Regions from separate parts of the Nostoc sp. UIC 10630 genome, predicted to be linked through region 2. Evidence: predicted binding sites of a transcription regulator. Region 2 holds the regulator's gene; each other region holds the start of a gene.
The links. Region 2 encodes NtcA, which controls nitrogen genes in cyanobacteria. Its sites were predicted from a motif close to TNTGTANNNNNNNNTACANA; they were not measured.

Region 1 (6,386 bases), on a different contig from region 2:
TTATCTGCTAACAACCGCACCAGAAGAAATCACATCTGGCATAGAAAGCTTAATGCAACCCCTACGACGCTTCAAATTGCCTGTCACAGAAATTGCTTTAACTTTAACCTTGTCTTTGCGCTTTATTCCTCTAGTTTTAGAAGAAGTGCAAAACTTATTTCGCTCTGTGATGACAAGGGCAATTAATTGGAAAAAGCTGGGATTGAAAGGAGGCTTCAAAGTTTGGATGACAGTCGCAGAGAGATTGTTAGAAAATCTGCTCTTACGAGCCGATCAAATGGCGAATGCAATGATGGTGCGGGGTTTTACCAGTCCCAACGAGCACCGAGTGCAGTGGCACGACTTACGATTCAAAGGGCGTGACTGGCTTGCTATTGCAACTTTAATTGTATTCTGGGGAATACGGCTAGCTATAGGAACTCAGGTCTAATTTTGCACCCAGAAAATGGTAAGAGGTAGTATTTTCTTTTCGCGCTTTCTCATCTCCCCTTTACAGGCGCTTGATTAGGTTGTCTAGACTACAATGTGGTATCAATACTTTTCGGTTAAGGGGGAAAGGGGAAAGGGAAAGGGTTTGAATTTCCCTTTCCCCAGACCAAAAGAGAGATTATTGGGTTTAACCGAAAAGTATTGAATGTGGTATGGGAAATTGAACAGTTATCTCACCAGAAAATTGATCCCATACCATTTTACGTAGCTTTTTAGTTTGAATCAGATTGTTTTCCTATTTTAGATTGCGTGCAACAAGTTTTTAGCTAACCATCCAGTGTGCAAGTGGGTGCGGGAAGTGTCGCAGACAGCGATCCTGAATAAAGCATGGTATGAATCTCTGCACAAAGCCCAGGCACAATTGACAATGCTGAATAGGGAATAGTTTTTTTCTAGTCCCCATTCCCCATTCCCCATTCCCCATTCCCCATTCTCCAATTCCCACTTAAGTTAGCTATTTTGTGCCATTTAGCAATAGTTGTGGCAGTATGGAAAGAAGTTGAAAAGTTCGCTGTTGTCGTTGGGAGCTTCAAAGGGTGTTTTCCCTTGCTACGTCGAACTTTTAACAAGAGGATCAAGACTATCTTGTACCTTGTCCCTACAAATTGGTAAATTGAAGTCACCAAAGCAGATGGTGATGTTTCTCAACCAGCCTCTACTCTCTGAATCCACGCTTTGCGGCTTCTGTTGTACCATTTCGCTTCACTACCACTAGCTTCATCTGCCAATTAGAAACTAGATCAAGGTCTTCGTAACCGCAGTTTTGCATTTTAAGCAAATATTCTGACGAATGTTGGTATTATCGTCTGAATGTTTGTAATTCACTGCGAAAAGATATATATACTCCCACCTTGACTACACCTTGACTCTTAAATGAATCCAGAAAACGCAGAAACTTACATAAACCATCCAACTTGGGGTTTACTCTACAAAATCTGTATGGTTGATGAAACCCAGGATTTGTTCACTACACTTTATGCCCAGCGCCTGTTTTTTTTGGTCGCAAATGACGTTAAAGGTGTCAAATTCCAGCCAATAGGAAGGACTGAGGCTAGAATGATGTTGGAAAACCGCTTACGTACCCTGCGGCGCAGTGGACATTCTCAGGAGTACGATCAACTTCAAAGTGTTTTCCAACGCACCTTCCAATGAACAGTTCGATTTCCGAACGTATTGTTTCCATTCGTTCATCCCTACCAACTTCAGTCAAATTGATTGCTGTTAGCAAACAAGTTTCTGCCCAGGCCATTCGGTCTGCATACTCCGCAGGGATTCGTGATTTTGCAGAGAGTCGCATCCAAGAAGCCGCCAGCAAACAAGCCGAGTTGCAAGACTTACCAGATATTACCTGGCACTTTATTGGACATTTGCAAAGCAATAAAGCCAAAAAAGCCATCGAACAATTCCCTTGGATTCACTCCGTGGACAATTTGAAGCTGGCACAGCGCTTAGATCAATTAGCCCAACAGCTAGGAGTGAGTCCCCAGGTTTGCCTGCAAGTGAAAATTCTCCCCGATCCCAACAAGTCTGGTTGGAGTGTGCCAGAACTTTTGGCTGATTTACCCACACTCGATCAATACAAAAATTTACAAATTCAAGGTTTGATGACAATTCCACCTTCAGGATTAAACGATCCCGAAATTTTGAATGTATTTAATCTCAATCGTGAGCTAGCAAAGAAAATCCAGGAGCAAAACTGGTCGCACATAAAAATGCAGCAACTATCTATGGGTATGTCAGGCGACTACGAACTGGCAGTGCAAGCAGGCGCAACGATGGTACGATTAGGAACAATTTTGTTTGGCGATCGCTCTTAGCCCTCGAACGTCAGCTTTTCAGGTCAGTATTAATAGAGATCAGGATTTGATGACAAGAATTTTGTAAGAGACTGGTGCAATTAGAAACAAAGGATATAGTATTGACAAGAGCAATCGCCAAGGGAAAATGGGGTATAAAGAACTTTCCTTCGGATAAACCTTAGGATATAATCTTGACTCATTATTATGTTTAGGCGATGCACAGACCTTTCCAATAAGTGTCAGTTCATCGCCAAAACCCGTAGTATGGGCTACAAATAGCAATATACTTGCTGAAGTATCCACCCATGTAGCGTAGTTTACTACTGTAGGCATCGCTCCTATCTCAATAAATCCTAAACCAAGTCAATACGGCTATTCGCACCAGGAGAGTACACAGACAATGAACAACATCTTTTCCAAACTCAGAGACTTTGTAGGTCTAAATGAGCAAGTGGAATACGAATATTACGAAGAAGAACCAGAAACAGATAATAATAATTACCAAAATCTGTATCAGCAAGAAAATCCCCAACCCCCAGCCCCACAAGAGAGCGCAACCGCTCAGAATCGACGCTGGCGGGAACCAGTGCCTACAATGGGAGATGATATCGCAGCAGGTTCAAAGCCAATGGGGAATGTGATTGGTATGCCAGGAGCAATTAACGGAATTTCGGAAGTTTTAGTCCTCGAACCACGCACCTTTGAAGAAATGCCCCAGGCAATTCAAGCGTTGCGAGAACGGAAGTCAGTGGTATTAAATCTGACAATCATGGACCCAGACCAAGCACAACGGGCAGTAGATTTTGTTGCAGGTGGTACTTACGCACTAGATGGACATCAAGAGCGCATCGGTGAGAGCATCTTCTTGTTTACACCAAGCTGTGTCCAAGTTAGCACCCAAGGTGGCGTTCTTCATGAAGTACCACAACCGCCAGCACGTCCTTCTCGGCCTACAGGTTCTCCAAATCAAACCTGGGGCAACGAAACTAACCGGATGGCACAATAGAGTTAAATTAGTTGTTAGTCCTTTGTCCTTTGTCATTTATCTCGGGTTTTGATCGTAGTGACAAATGACAAACGACAGAGGACTAATGACAAATGACTAACGATCAATGACTATAAAATTTGGTTTAATTGGTGGTGGGGTAATGGGAGAAGCGCTCTTATCCCGCCTTATCGCGCGTGGAATTTATCAATCATCAGAAGTCATAGTTAGCGAACCGCTACCTTCACGTCTAGATTTTTTACAACAGCAATACGATGTTGCTGTGACGACAGATAATAGTGAGGTTTTCACCCAAGCCAAAGAAGTTGTATTTTTGGCAGTGAAACCGCAGGTGTTCAGCGCGATCGCTCAAGAATTAGCAGATATTGATATTATTAATAGAGAACAATCACCCCTAATAATTTCCATATTGGCGGGTGTGCCCTTAAGTCAGCTAGAAGCTGCATTTGTGCAATTGCCAGTTATCAGAGCAATGCCCAACACCCCAGCCACTGTGGGAGCAGGAATTACCGCTATTTGTTTAGGTGCATATACCAATACTAAGCATCACCAAATAGCACAACAAGTTTTTTCTGCTGTGGGCGAAGTTGTGGAAGTCTCAGAAGGGCTGATGGATGCAGTTACAGGGCTATCTGGTAGCGGCCCCGCTTACGTGGCGCTGCTAATAGAATCACTTGCTGATGGCGGAGTATCCGCAGGTTTACCTAGAGCAATTGCCAATCAATTAGCATTGCAAACCGTATTGGGAACAGCGAAACTGTTGTATGAAACCAAAATGCACCCAGCAGAACTTAAAGATCGCGTTACCAGTCCCGGTGGTACAACCATTGCAGGAATTGCCAAGCTAGAACAGGCAGGATTTCGTTCAGCTTTAATTGAAGCAGTGAAAGCTGCCACAGAGCGATCGCAAGAACTGGGAAAATAAATAAGAGTCCTTTGTCATTCGTCTTTTGTCCTTTGTCCTTTGTGAAAAACTAATTACTAATGACTAATGACGAATGACCAATAACGAAGTTGACAAAAGACTCGTTAGTATAGTAAACAATCTGGTTGCAAATGTGATTGAGTGAATTATCCTGCGCCGTCTCCAGAACTTGACTTAGGGTCTATATTTCCCTTTGATCTGGATCAGTTTCAAAAAGAAGCGATCGCGTCCCTAAACGCTGGACGCTCCGTAGTCGTGTGTGCGCCCACAGGTTCGGGCAAAACATTAGTCGGGGAATACGCCATTTATCGCGCCCTGTCGCGAGGAAAACGTGTATTTTATACTACTCCCCTAAAGGCGCTGTCGAATCAAAAATTACGTGACTTTCGAGAAAAATTTGGGTTTGATCAAGTCGGACTGTTAACTGGAGATGCCTCCATTCACAGGGATGCACCGATTTTAGTGATGACCACAGAAATTTTCCGAAATATGCTCTATGGCACACCCATCGGGCAAGTCGGCATCTCATTAGTAGACGTGGAAGCGGTGATACTTGATGAGTGCCACTACATGAACGATCGCCAGCGCGGTACAGTTTGGGAAGAATCCATCATTTATTGTCCCCGGGAAGTGCAACTGGCAGCCCTCTCAGCAACGGTTGCCAACAGCGATCAACTCACCGATTGGTTAAATCGCGTTCACGGTCCAACAGACCTGATTTACTCTGATTTTCGCCCAGTTCCCTTAGAATTTCACTTTTGCAATCCCAAAGGGTTATTTCCCCTGTTGAATGATAGCAAAACCAAAATTAACCCCCGCCTGCTTCAGAAGAAGAAGGGCAGAGGGGGAGAAAGGGACAGGGGAAGAAATGGTAGACCGGAAGCTCCTGGCATAATCTATACCTTGAGCCAGTTAGAGCAACGAGATATGCTACCTGCGATTTACTTCATTTTCAGCCGCCGGGGATGTGATAAAGCGGTGGCGGAAGTGGGTGATTTATGGCTGGTAAATAACGAAGAGTCCCAGATATTGCGGCAACAGATTGATGACTTTTTAGCCCGCAATCCTGAAGCCGGGCGTTCTGGACAAATTGCACCCCTATACCGGGGAATTGCTGCCCACCACGCCGGGATTCTGCCTGCATGGAAAGCACTGGTAGAAGAACTATTTCAGCAAGGGCTGATTAAAGTAGTATTCGCCACGGAAACACTGGCCGCGGGAATTAATATGCCCGCTCGGACAACGGTAATTTCTACCCTTTCCAAGCGGACTGACACCGGACACCGCCTGTTAAATGCTTCCGAATTCTTGCAAATGGCGGGACGAGCAGGCCGTCGGGGGATGGATAAACAAGGTCATGTGGTGACAGTCCAAACTCCCTTTGAAGGAGCCAAAGAAGCGGCATATTTGGGGACATCCAAGCCAGATCCCTTGGTAAGCCAGTTTACGCCCAGTTATGGCATGGTACTCAACTTGCTGCAAACCCACACCCTAGAGCAAACCAGGGAACTGATAGAGCGCAGTTTTGGGCAGTACATGGCGACATTGCATTTAAGACCAGAATACGATGAGATTGCCGAACTGGAAAAACAATTAGCTCAACTACATGAGCAAATCGCCGCCGTTGATGAAAATGAACTGGCTATTTATGAAAAATTGCGGCAACGTTTGAAAGTAGAACGCCAAATATTAAAAACCCTGCAAGAGCAAGCACAGGAAGATAGAAAAGAAGAATTAGGGATGATGTTAGACTTTGCAGTGTCAGGAACTCTGTTGAGTCTCAAAGGCAAAAACATCACAGTGTCTTCACCCGTAACCGCAGTGTTAGTGGGAAAATCGCCTGGTTCTGGTCAAGCTCCCTACTTGGTATGCTTGGGGCATGATAATCGCTGGTATGTGGCAACCACAGGAGATGTAGTCGATTTGTATGCCGAATTACCACGCATTGAAGTGTCACCGGATTTACTACCACCCCCAGAGATGCCTTTGAAGCCAGGACAGTCACGCCGTGGTAACGAAGAAAGCTTTGCGATCGCTGTACGTATTCCCAATCCGGTAGAATCTTTGCATCTGGCACCAGAAGTAGCAGAACAACTAAGTCGCACTGCTGCTGTCCAAGAGCAATTAGAAGCTCATCCCCTACATCAATCAGGCAATGCTGCCACGC
Region 2 (6,386 bases):
ACCTTCCATCAGACGAACACTAGCGAGGAAATCATAGTAATCGTCTTGTAGTGTACCTTGCCAGGAACCATCAGGTTCAAATCTGAGAGTGGGTATCCATTTTTTGAGAATTTCCCAGTCACCACCTTGACCTTTTACATGATATGTGTTCTCTACGCCTAAAAGTTCATTAAGGGAACCAGAGCAAATTAGTTCACCTTGAGCAAGGATGGCAATGCGATCGCAAATCTGTTCTACTTCACTAAGAACGTGGCTATTGAAAAAAATCGTCTTTCCAGCAGCTTTTAGTGCCAAGATGATTTCCCGCATTTGGTAACGTCCCACCGGATCGAGACCAGACATGGGTTCATCGAGAAAAACTAAATCTGGCTCATTAATTAGCGCCTGTGCCATACCAACACGCTGTAGCATTCCTTTTGAGTAGCGGCGTAAAAGCTTTTTGCGAGCATCAGCTTGGGATAAACCTACTAATTCCAGCAGTTGGGGAATGCGTTGGCGTTGGACACTTTGGGGAATTTGGAATAGTCCAGCAGCTAGCTGCAAAAATTCCCAGCCAGTGAGATAGTCATACAAATAGGGATTTTCTGGCAAATAGCCAATATGTTGCTTAACACTGCGATCGCCTATAGGCTTATCCAATAAAAATCCCCGTCCAGAAGTGGGATGAATAATTCCCAGCAACAATTTTAAAAGGGTGGTTTTACCAGCACCGTTTGGCCCTAGCAACCCAAAGGTTTCACCTTTGTAAACCGTTAAAGAACAGTTTTTGAGAGATACGACTTTTTGATTTAGCCAAAAACCAGTGCGATAGACTTTTCGCAACTCAGAAGTTAGGACTACTGGCGGAGTGTCTGCCGTATTAAGTTGAGAATCAGGGTCATCTGCAACAGACTTCATCTTGGTTCAACCACTAATAACCAGCTTGGTATTAATTACAAGTTACCTAGTAGGCTGATAATAACCATCACCAAGTCGTGTGTCAATTATTGGGGATTGGAGACTATAGGGGAAATAACTAATGCCCCTTTTTACAACTTTTAGAGAACGCCTTTAGAACTGGGAATTAGACCAGCACGACGGGGGTCAATCTCCACTGCTAGCCGTGTTGCTCTTGCAAAGGCTTTAAATGTCGCCTCTATGATGTGGTGGGAATTAATGCCATCCAGTTGCCGAATGTGGAGTGTCATTTGGCTATGATTCACCAATGCTACAAAGAATTCGCGCACGAGTTGGGTGTCATAAGTTCCTACGCGCTGGGTAGGAATTTGCAAGCCGTAGCTGAGGTGAGGCCGTCCAGAAAAGTCTAGCGCTACCTGAACTAAAGCTTCATCCAATGGCGCAAGAAAATTACCAAAGCGGACAATACCTTTTCTGTCGCCTAGTGCTTGGTTGAAAGCTTGGCCTAAAGTAATGCCTACATCTTCGTTGGTGTGATGGTCATCAATTTCCCAGTCTCCCTTGGCTTGGACATCTATATCAATCAGCCCGTGGGAGGCAATTTGATGCAACATGTGATCCAAAAACGGAATGCCTGTTGCTGCCGTGCAAGTTCCTCTACCATCCAAATTGATGGTAACTTGTACATCAGTTTCACCAGTAGTGCGGTGAATAGTGGCAATCCGAGGGGTTTTAGTTGACTGGTCGTAGTTTGAATTAACTTGGCGATTGGTTGTTTGCATGGGAAGTGGAGAATGGGGAATGGGGAATGGGGAATCGGCAAGAATAATTTTTTACTTACTCCCTCTACTCCCGACTCCCTACTCCCCAAATTATCTTACATTCCCATAATTTCATATCCTGCATCTACATATAGAACTTGTCCGGTAATACCACTGGACAAATCACTACATAAGAAAGCGGCAGTATTCCCCACTTCTAGCTGAGTGACAGTACGGCGCAGGGGAGCTACTTCTTCGACATGATGAATCATATCCAAAATTCCACCCACTGCTGAAGATGCTAAGGTGCGGATGGGGCCTGCGGAGATGGCATTGACGCGGATATTTTTCGGCCCTAGTTCAGCAGCTAGGTAACGCACGCTCATTTCTAACCCTGCTTTAGCAACTCCCATAACGTTGTAGTTAGGGATTGCTCTAACACCGCCTAAATATGTCAGCGTGACGATACTACCTCCCTCAGTCATCAAAGGTTTCGCTGCACCACTTAACTGCACCAGCGAGTAGGTACTGATTTCTAAGGCAGTGTTGAAGCCAGAACGAGAGGTTTGGCTAAAGTCTCCACTTAAATCGTCTTTACTGGCAAAGGCCAGACAATGGATGAGAATGTCTAGCTTCCCCCATTGCTCACGAATTGTCTCAAAGGTAGATTGAATCTGTTCTTCATCTTGGACATTACAAGGAAGAAATAAGCTTGGGTTGAGGGGTTCTACCAACTCCGCAACTTTTTTCTCCATTTTGCCGCGTTCATCCGGCAGGTAGGTAATACCCAGGTTTGCTCCGGCTTTATGCAGCTGTTGGGCGATGCCCCAGGCGATCGAGCGGTTATTGGCAATACCTGTAACAAGAGCATTTTTTCCAGTCAGATTCAGCATAGAAATTGTTAATGCGATCGATCATTAGGAGCATACTAGAATCTGAGGCACGTTTGTCTTTGTTTTATACAGGATTTGCAAAAATGAATATTGAGAAGGGTGTTTGCTATGACAAAAATCTTGATTTTTCCTAAAGATTTTCTCAAGATATCTTTATTTGTTCTTTAAAAAACCCTTTTTAATACAGTTATTGGAACTACTTATCAACAATTAGTAGCTGAAAGGATCAACAATTATGTATCATTATAAACAAACAGTTATGAAGCGATTAGTTTGAGTATAGGAAAGTACAGAAAGGTTGACGGTGCTTTATTCATTTTTCGGGTGTATTCTTAGGTAATCAGTTTTTGTTTTTCCGGCATTGGGTAGGGGAAGGGAGATGATCGTGACACAAGATAAAGCCCTAGCAAATGTATTTCGTCAGATGGCGACCGGGGCGTTTCCGCCAGTTGTGGAAACGTTTGAACGCAATAAAACGATCTTTTTTCCTGGCGATCCTGCCGAACGAGTTTATTTTCTTTTGAAAGGTGCTGTTAAACTTTCTAGGGTGTACGAGGCAGGAGAGGAAATAACAGTAGCATTGCTTCGGGAAAATAGTGTTTTTGGTGTTTTGTCATTGCTGACAGGAAATAAGTCGGATAGGTTTTACCATGCGGTTGCATTTACCCCTGTGGAATTACTGTCAGCCCCAATTGAACAAGTAGAGCAAGCACTCAAGGAAAATCCAGAATTATCAATGTTAATGCTGCGGGGTCTTTCTTCGCGCATTTTACAGACAGAGATGATGATTGAAACTCTTGCTCACCGAGATATGGGTTCTAGGTTGGTGAGTTTTTTATTAATTCTTTGTCGGGATTTTGGCGTTCCTTGTGCAGATGGGATAACTATTGATCTGAAGTTATCTCATCAGGCGATCGCAGAAGCAATTGGTTCAACTCGTGTTACTGTTACTAGGCTACTAGGGGATTTGCGTGAGAAAAAGATGATTTCTATCCACAAAAAGAAGATTACCGTGCATAAACCTGTTACCTTAAGTAGGCAATTCACATAAAATCAATCGGAGAAAGGGGAATCGGCGCGTGTTCTATTTTGAAAGATGACACTAATAGCTAGAGGTAAATCTAAAATTGAATAATTTCAGCTATTGCCAACTTCCACTTCTCCGCAGACAATGCTTAAAAGTAGTAGGCTGTATCTGGAAGGATTTCGGTAGCTAAAGATGACCACCGGATACATCCTCATCGCAGCAATTTTAATTCTGGGAGGCGTAATTGCCACCGTGGGCGATCGCATCGGCACACGAGTTGGCAAAGCCCGCCTCTCACTTTTTAAGCTTCGTCCGAAAAATACTGCCGTAGTGGTAACTATTTTTACGGGCGGTTTGATTTCAGCATCAACATTAGGAATTTTATTCGCTGCCGATGAAGGCTTGCGAAAGGGAGTTTTTGAATTAGAAGATATTCAAACAGACCTCAGACAGAAACGGGAACAGCTAAAAACCGCAGAAACTCAGAAAAGTCAGGTAGAAAGTGAGCTAAATCAAGCAAGAATTGCCCAAGCAAAAGCACAACAAGACTTACAGGCAATTAATCAGTCTTTACAGGCAGCAAATGCCAAACAACTCCAAACACAAGCTCAGTTGAACCGCACCATTAGTCAACAAGCTCAAACTCAAACTCAACTCCAACGCACTCAAGGTCAATTAGGACAAGTTGTAACTCAGTACCAAAAAGCCATAGCTGAGTTGCAAAGCGTTTCCAATCAAAGAAAAGAGCTACAGGCGGCAGTTGAACTACTGAAGACAGAACGACAACGACTGTACGCTGAAGCGAAAAAAGCCATTGACGAAGCCAAAACAGCGATTGAAAAACGCGATCGCGAACTGGCTAACCGTCAAGAAGCCATAGAACAACGCGATAAAAAAATTGGCCAACTCGATCAATTGATTCAAAAGCGGAATGTAGAAGTTGCAGCACGAGAGGAAGTGATTGCCAAACGGGAATCGCGCCTCAAAGAATTGGAAGCGCAACAAGAGCAACTAGAACTAGAAGTTGCCAGGCTGGAAAAATATTATCAGTCTTACCGCGACCTGCGTCTAGGTAAGTTGGCCTTAGTTCGCGGTCAAGTTTTGTCTGGTGCTGTAATTCGTGTTACCCAACCTGCTGCGGCTCGTCAGGCAGTGGTACAACTTTTACAAGAAGCCAATCGCAACGCCAACCTCGAATTAAGTGAGCCTGGGGCAAATCCTGCCAATGTAGAGCTACTACGCGTGACTCAGGATCGGGTTGACCAATTGAGCAAGCAGATTAGCGATGGTCAAGAATATGTGGTGCGAATTTTCTCGGCTGGTAATTACGTCAGGGGAGAAAAGCAGATAGAGTTTTTCGCCGATACAGCGCGAAATCAATTGGTTTTTTCGGGAGGCGCAGTCCTAGCTACAACTAGTGCCGATTCCAAAACTATGACATCGTATCAGTTACAGCAAAGGCTGGAAATACTAATTTCTGCTTCTCAATTTCGGGCTCGTAATGCCGGAATTGTCGAGGATGTGCAAGTAGAGGGGACTTTCTTGCGCTTTGTCGCCCAATTAAGACAATATAATCAGCCCTTGGAGATCAAAGCGATCGCAGCAGAGGACACTTATACAGCCGGGCCATTGAGAGTAAAATTAGTGGCAATAGTCAACGGAAAAATTATTTTTAGTACTTAAAACATTATTTGCACACTGTTATTAGTAAGATTTAAACATATTCAACAGCAGTCAAAATAGTTGCTGTGATTGCATTTATTGATTTCTAATTCTCAATTTTTATTTTTAATTTCTTATGACTTTACGCGAATTTTCACCAACGCAACCAGTCATATTGGGGTTTGATCCAGGTCGAGATAAGTGTGGGTTAGCGGTGATGGGACTGGATCGACAATTGTATTATCATCAGGTTGCGTTAGCCAAAGAGGCGATCGCTACCATTGAAACACTGCGTCAAAAGTTTCCCATCTCCTTGATGGTGATGGGCGACCAAACTACAGCCAAGCAGTGGAGACAGCAACTATATCAGGAATTGACAGAACCTCTGAGTATTATTTTAGTAGATGAGCGATATACAACCTTAGAAGCACGCGATCGCTATTGGCAAATGTTCCCACCCAAAGGACTAACAAAGCTATTGCCACAAGGTCTACGACAGCCTCCAAGACCGATAGATGACATTGTTGCCATTCTCTTAATTGAAAGATACTTAAACCGCCTCACAGAATCAACACTCAGCAGTCAAGAGTGAAGAATTACATCCTTAACTCCTAACTCCTGTACTGACGCGATTAATCGCGTCTCTCCTAACTCCTAACTTTTAAAGTTCCGCCCGAATAGTAAAAGCATAATCTCCTCCAGGCTCTAGCTGATAATCTTGTTGCTCCAAAAATCGACCAAGGGGTTCTTTGATTAAAGCGCGGCCTTGGGAAGGCTTGACGGCAAGTTCTCCCCGGCGAAAATGCCACTGGAAATGCCACTCAAACTCACCTGCACTCACTTCACCCTCAAGGAAGCCGTGTTGCCAAGATTGGCGGGTGATTCTGACATGGGCAATAGTTTCTGGCAGTCGTCTTTTAGCACTCACAATGCTTTATGTCAAGTGTAGAATAACAGCCGCTCATATTAGACTGGCTTCTTATTTTATGTACCAAACATAGTCTAAATAGACAAACTGACAAAGTGAGTATTTTTAGTTGAGTCAGAATGGTACTAATGGATAATGCTAAATGTAAAATTTCAGTTGAAAGTGACTCAAACTTCCTTAATCTCAGCGTTTCGTGTCTATATAACAAATCCTAAATC
Region 3 (6,386 bases), on a different contig from region 2:
AAAAAAGTGAAGCAGAATTGCCAGAAAACACAAATGGTTTTAGCTTAGGCAACTTCATACAGGGAACCAAAGAAGAACTTGACAAAGTAGTTTGGCCCAGTCGGAAGCAGATAGTGAGCGAATCCGCCGCTGTATTGTTAATGGTGGCACTCTCCGCATCTTTGATATACTTGGTCGATGGATTGTTTGGTTGGGCAGCAAAACAGGTGTTCTGATGACTTTTGCAACAGACGAACCTCGCAACTCCACGTTGCAGTCGGAGGAAACAGGAGAAACAGCAGAAGCAGCGTCAAAAGAAGCACGCTGGTATGCTGTACAAGTAGCTTCAGGCTGTGAAAAGCGTGTAAAGACTAACTTGGAGCAACGCATTCAAACTTTTGATGTAGCTGACAAAATTATCCAGGTAGAAATTCCGCAAACGCCAGCGGTGAAAATCCGCAAAGATGGCAGTCGCCAGCATACAGAAGAAAAAGTTTTTCCTGGCTATGTGCTGGTGCGGATGATGATGGATGATGATACCTGGCAGGTGGTACGAAACACCTCTCATGTAATTAACTTTGTCGGTTCAGAACAAAAACGTGGTAGCAGCAAGGGTCGCGGTCATGTCCACCCCATACCACTGAGTTCTTCGGAAGTTGAACGCATATTCAAACAAACCAGCGAACAAGAAGCTGTTGTCAAAATTGACATGGCTACTGGTGATAAGATAATGGTGCTTTCTGGTCCATTTAAAGACTTTGAAGGCGAGGTAATTGAAGTGTCTCCAGAACGGAGTAAACTTAAAGCCTTGCTCTCAATTTTCGGCAGGGATACACCAGTAGAATTGGAATTTAATCAGGTAGAGAAACAGAGTTAAATACAAATGGCGAAGAAAGTAGTGGCGGTCATTAAACTGGCCCTGAATGCTGGAAAAGCCAACCCAGCACCGCCAGTTGGGCCCGCCTTGGGTCAACATGGCGTTAACATCATGATGTTCTGCAAGGAGTACAACGCCAAAACAGCAGACCAAGCTGGAATGGTGATACCTGTAGAAATTTCGGTTTTTGAAGACCGGAGTTTTACGTTTGTACTCAAAACGCCACCAGCATCAGTGCTGATTCGGAAGGCGGCAAAAGTTGAAAAAGGCTCGAATGAACCCAACAAAAAGAAGGTTGGGTCAATTACTAAAGCCCAATTGCAAGAAATCGCCCAAACGAAACTCCCCGACCTCAATGCCAACGACATCGACGCGGCAATGAAGATTGTGGCAGGAACGGCTAAGAATATGGGTATAACAGTCAAAGATTAGTCATTGGTCATTAGTGAAAGACGAAAGACAAATGACAAAGGACAAATAAAAAATTATCGGGGGAGAGGCGAGGCTTCGGAATTACCCCAGGAGAAAAAAATGGCAAAAATATCGCGTCGTTTGCAGACGCTACAAGCAAAAGTAGAAGATAAGGATTATCATCCTTTAGAAGCTTTAGCCCTTCTCAAAGACACAGCAACAGCTAAATTCGTTGAAGCTGCGGAAGCGCATATCCGGTTGGGAATTGACCCCAAATATACAGACCAACAGTTGCGGACAACGGTAGCACTGCCTAAAGGTACAGGACAAATTGTTCGGGTGGCGGTGATAGCCAGAGGCGAAAAGGTAAACGAAGCCAGCAACGCTGGGGCTGATATAGTCGGGTCAGAAGAACTGATTGACGAAATCCAGAAAGGTAGAATGGATTTTGACAAGCTGATTGCCACACCAGATGTGATGCCACAGGTAGCAAAGCTAGGTAAGTTGCTAGGTCCCCGTGGTTTGATGCCATCGCCCAAAGGTGGAACCGTAACATTTGATATAGCAAGTGCGATCGCAGAATTCAAAGCTGGTAAATTAGAATTCCGAGCTGACAGAACTGGTATCGTTCATGTTATGTTTGGTAAGACAACCTTCTCGCCTGAAGATTTGTTAGTCAACCTGAAGGCATTGCAGGAGACGATTGACCGTAACCGTCCTTCAGGAGCTAAAGGTCGTTATTGGCGCACATTTTATGTGTCAGCCACAATGGGGCCATCGATTAAAATTGATGTCACTGCCCTACGAGATTTAAAACTGAGCGAAGTAGGTTAATTTTTAGTCATTAGTCATTTGTAAAGACAAAGGACAAATGACTAATCATAAAATCGAATAGGCAAAGCCGGAGACAGCAGGTGCTAATAGCTTAAATATCCTGCCGAGGTTAAAACTCTAATTGTCAAAATTACCACCCCTAAAGGTGTGATAACTATGGCATCACGAGTCTTAATACTCAACCCCGGCTAATTTAACCGGGGTTTGTTGTTTGGGTTTTCAGGTTTAAAAGAAACGTACAAGTAGGGCACTTCCCCGATTATTTTAAGGAGGTGAGATTGGAATGGGTAGAACACTAGAAAATAAAAAAGAAATAGTAGCTGACCTCAAAGAAACTTTGAGTGAGTCAACTCTGGCACTGGTAATTGACTATCAGGGGCTAACAGTTTCGGAAATCACAGACTTACGGCGGCGGCTACGTCCTAGTGGCACTGTTTGTAAGGTGACGAAGAACACCCTGATGGGCATTGCTATTGAAGGTGATGAGAAATGGCAGCCTTTGTCGGAATTGCTCAATGGTTCTTCCGCTTTTTTGCTGGTAAAAGATGATTTTTCATCGGCAATTAAGGCATACCAAGAATTCCAAAAAGTTACCAAGAAGACAGAACTTCGTGGTGGTGTCCTGGAAGGTCGTCTACTCAAAGAACCTGATGTCAAGGTACTAGGAGACTTGCCATCTAAGGAACAACTCATCGCGCAAATTGCTGGGGCTATCAACGCCTTGGCTACCAAGATTGCTGTGGGTATCAACGAAGTTCCTGGCTCACTGGCTCGTGCTTTGAAGGCTGTGGCCGACCAAGAACAAAGTGGTGGTAGCACCGAAACTGCTGCTGTACAAGATAGCAGCGCTGAAACCGCTACTGAAGATGATAGCAGTACTGAACCTGCTGCTGAATAGACTTTGTGGTTCATCAGTCAAAAGTCAAAAGTCTATAAGTTAAAGACTAATGACCCATGACAAATAAATAATCAAAATTACAGGAGTTATATCAATGTCTGCTGCAACCGATCAAATTTTAGAACAACTAAAAACCCTTTCTTTGCTGGAAGCTTCTGAGCTAGTCAAGCAAATTGAAGAAGCTTTTGGCGTAAGTGCTGCTGCACCTGTTGGCGGTATGATGATGATGGCTGGCCCCGGTGGTGCTGCACCGGCTGAAGAAGCTGTTGAGCAAACTGAGTTTGAAGTGATTCTCGATTCAGTCCCAGCTGATAAGAAGATTGCTGTACTGAAGATTGTCCGCGAATTGACCGGTTTGGGTCTGAAAGAAGCAAAAGACTTGGTAGAAGCTGCACCCAAGGCAGTTAAAGAAGGTATTGCTAAGGATGCTGCTGAAGATGCTAAGAAGCGCATCGAAGAAGCTGGCGGTAAGGTGACTATTAAGTAGTCACAATTATATTACCAATCTTTATATTAAGGAGTCTGAGTCAGGCTCCTTTTTTTATCGAAACATAATTCAGACTTGTAACCGAAAAATCGTTAGAACTCTGCCAAGTGTAAAAGATAATGTTAATTTAGCAGCCGATTGATGCGATCGCGCTTTACATTCAAGGATGGTAATAAATTTCTATTTAAAGAAGGGTTAAGGATGTAAAACAATCATAATTTACACCCAAACTCCTAAGTCCTAAATTTTATGCTTCTTCTGAATTTTCACTCTTACGTCCTGGGGATGCTTCGTAAAGTGCATCTAGATGTTGACGCGCATCTTCAACGTTAATCGAACGCATTACCAAAAGCGGCTCTTTAATTAAGTTACCCGCACTATCTAATAACTCTGGATGAGGTACAAACTGTTTTTTTGATGAATAATAACCGTATTTACCTTGATTATTTATTGGTGAGGAATTCGTTGGGTAAGTTCGCTCGCGATCAAAACTGAACATGATCAGGTTACGAATTAAGTTGCCAACAGCCATAAATGCAAGGATTGTAAAAGCAAGAATGTAAAGCAGGTGTAACATTAGATTTTCCTCCAGAACAACAATTTTTAAAACTTTATTTTGTAACGCTTTGTTTCGCCGACACTGTGACTCACAGTTAAGATGACTATTTGACGCACTTTTGTGCGCTTACATTTAGATGAAGCTATTTGTCAACCGTTATTTCACTTACGGTAGCATAGGATACATTATCTTGTTAATCCAAATAATGTTAAGAAATTGTTAAGCTTTTTCTATTATCTCTTTGATGACTGGTTTAGCATCTTGTCGTTAGACATTGCTAAATAGTCTGCGGAAATTTAACAGATGCTCCCATCTATTTAGACTTCACGCTCTTGACGAAAGCGCATTGCAACATTCCAGCATTCTGTTACTAATTGATGCCAAGGCATTAACGTTGCCATATCAATCCCGACTTGTTTATCGGTAGCAGCAAATAGCATTTTAGCTGTACTTAGTTCTTCTTGCGCTTGTTTAACACGTAAGAGCAAATCAGATTGTTCTTGGTCACTCATAAATGATAGCTGCTCAGTTTCGAGTAAATGGCGCGATCGCGTAAACCAATGCTGAAAATCTTCTAGCAGTGGTTCTAAAACCGTTTTCAGCAACTCAGTCCCTGGTAAATTTGAGTCTGACATAAATAAGAAGGATTTTTCCAACTTTCTTACTAATATTAACGTTATTTACGTTTCTTAATATTCTTTTTATTTATTATAATCTAATAATTTCGGTAAATATAAAAAAATGTAACAAATACTACAGATTTTATTATATAGTCTTGCTAATGGGTCTGTACAGTTCCTTTGGAGAGACCGTATATATATATATCGAATGGGGGAGTAGCTGACACCGAGTTGCAATTCATAAGATAATTTAGCGATGTCTACGACGGGCTACGCCTACGCCTGGAATCCTGAATTTAATACTCAGCTAACCGATCAAAAATTTATCTTTATCCCCGGCGAAAAATTAATTCGGTAGTTGGAAGATAAAGCTGAAAAAAGCAAAAACCAAAGTCGTTATAGTTGAGTAAGCCTACAGATTCAGATAAATCACCTTTTGTAATCACTTCGCCAACGGTTCAGCAGCCAATGTCGCCAAATTCATCAAATCAATCACAACAGTCAGAACAAGTTGAAAAAATCTATTTACCGCGTACCAGCGAATCGGAGAACTTAAAAAAGATTCGTCACACTGCTTCCCATGTAATGGCAATGGCGGTACAAAAGCTGTTTCCCAAGGCGCAAGTTACAATCGGCCCTTGGATAGAAAACGGTTTTTACTATGACTTCGACAGTCCAGAACCATTTAGCGAAAACGATCTCAAAGCCATCAAGAAAGAGATGGCGAAGATTATCAATCGCAAATTGCCAGTAATTCGAGAAGAAGTCAGCCGCGAAGAAGCCGCACGCCGGATTCAGGAAATTAACGAACCTTACAAGCTAGAAATCCTGGCAGATATCAAACAGGAACCAATCACAATTTACCATCTGGGGAATGAATGGTGGGATTTGTGTGCTGGGCCTCATCTGGAAAATATCAGTGAATTAAACCCGAAAGCAATTGAATTAGAAAGTGTTGCTGGCGCTTATTGGCGTGGGGATGAAACTAAAGCCCAATTACAACGCATCTACGCCACCGCTTGGGAAAGTCCAGAACAACTGGCTGAATATAAGCGGCGCAAAGAAGAAGCGCTACGGCGAGATCACCGGAAACTGGGTAAGGAACTGGGATTATTTATATTTTCTGATCTAGTAGGGCCGGGTTTACCTTTGTGGACACCAAAGGGTACTTTGTTACGGAGTACCTTAGAAGACTTCCTCAAGCAAGAACAATTAAAACGGGGTTACTTATCTGTAGTAACACCTCACATTGCCAGAGTAGATTTATTTAAAACCTCTGGACATTGGCAGAAATATAAAGAAGATATGTTCCCTTTAATGGCAGACGATCAGGAAGCTGCTGCACAGGAACAGGGCTTCGTTATGAAGCCAATGAACTGCCCCTTCCATATCCAAATATATAAGAGTGAGTTACGCTCTTATCGGGAACTACCGATGCGCCTGGCGGAATTTGGTACTGTTTACCGCTACGAACAATCAGGCGAATTAGGCGGTTTAACGCGGGTGCGCGGTTTTACTGTAGATGATTCTCACCTGTTCGTTACTCCAGAACAGCTAGATAGCGAATTCCTCAGTGTGGTGGATTTGATTTTGTCGGTGTTCAATAAGCTGCAACTGAAGAACTTTAAAGCTAGACTCAGTTTCCGCGATCCTGCTAGCGATAAGTATATTGGTTCTGATGAAGTTTGGGACAAAGCCGAAGGTGCGATTCGCCGTGCAGT

Region 1: G1O98_RS15195 (cell division protein SepF) is a predicted target of NtcA. The motif match lies at 2,545-2,564, and genes of this name have one in related genera.
Region 3: G1O98_RS23130 (DUF2605 domain-containing protein) is a predicted target of NtcA. The motif match lies at 4,786-4,805, and genes of this name have one in related genera.

Annotation. Positions count from the first base shown of each region.
Region 1 covers NZ_JAAGOG010000054.1:29,798-36,183, reverse strand. Annotated here, with positions in the region: gene G1O98_RS15210 (energy-coupling factor transporter transmembrane protein EcfT) at 1-430, shown strand, start outside; gene pipX (transcriptional coactivator PipX) at 1,363-1,641, shown strand; gene G1O98_RS15200 (YggS family pyridoxal phosphate-dependent enzyme) at 1,638-2,306, shown strand; gene G1O98_RS15195 (cell division protein SepF) at 2,689-3,294, shown strand; gene proC (pyrroline-5-carboxylate reductase) at 3,401-4,219, shown strand; gene G1O98_RS15185 (RNA helicase) at 4,361-6,386, shown strand, end outside.
Region 2 covers NZ_JAAGOG010000024.1:46,483-52,868, reverse strand. Annotated here, with positions in the region: gene G1O98_RS09125 (ABC transporter ATP-binding protein) at 1-897, opposite strand, end outside; gene hisB (imidazoleglycerol-phosphate dehydratase HisB) at 1,038-1,679, opposite strand; gene fabI (enoyl-ACP reductase FabI) at 1,775-2,551, opposite strand; gene ntcA (global nitrogen regulator NtcA) at 2,931-3,602, shown strand; gene G1O98_RS09105 (DUF3084 domain-containing protein) at 3,771-5,261, shown strand; gene G1O98_RS09100 (Holliday junction resolvase RuvX) at 5,377-5,832, shown strand; gene G1O98_RS09095 (DUF3146 family protein) at 5,902-6,168, opposite strand.
Region 3 covers NZ_JAAGOG010000112.1:10,130-16,515, reverse strand. Annotated here, with positions in the region: gene secE (preprotein translocase subunit SecE) at 1-215, shown strand, start outside; gene nusG (transcription termination/antitermination protein NusG) at 215-856, shown strand; gene rplK (50S ribosomal protein L11) at 863-1,288, shown strand; gene rplA (50S ribosomal protein L1) at 1,388-2,101, shown strand; ribosomal protein L10 leader region at 2,151-2,319, shown strand; gene rplJ (50S ribosomal protein L10) at 2,385-2,999, shown strand; gene rplL (50S ribosomal protein L7/L12) at 3,094-3,486, shown strand; gene G1O98_RS23135 (DUF2973 domain-containing protein) at 3,734-4,063, opposite strand; gene G1O98_RS23130 (DUF2605 domain-containing protein) at 4,363-4,680, opposite strand; gene thrS (threonine--tRNA ligase) at 5,134-6,386, shown strand, end outside.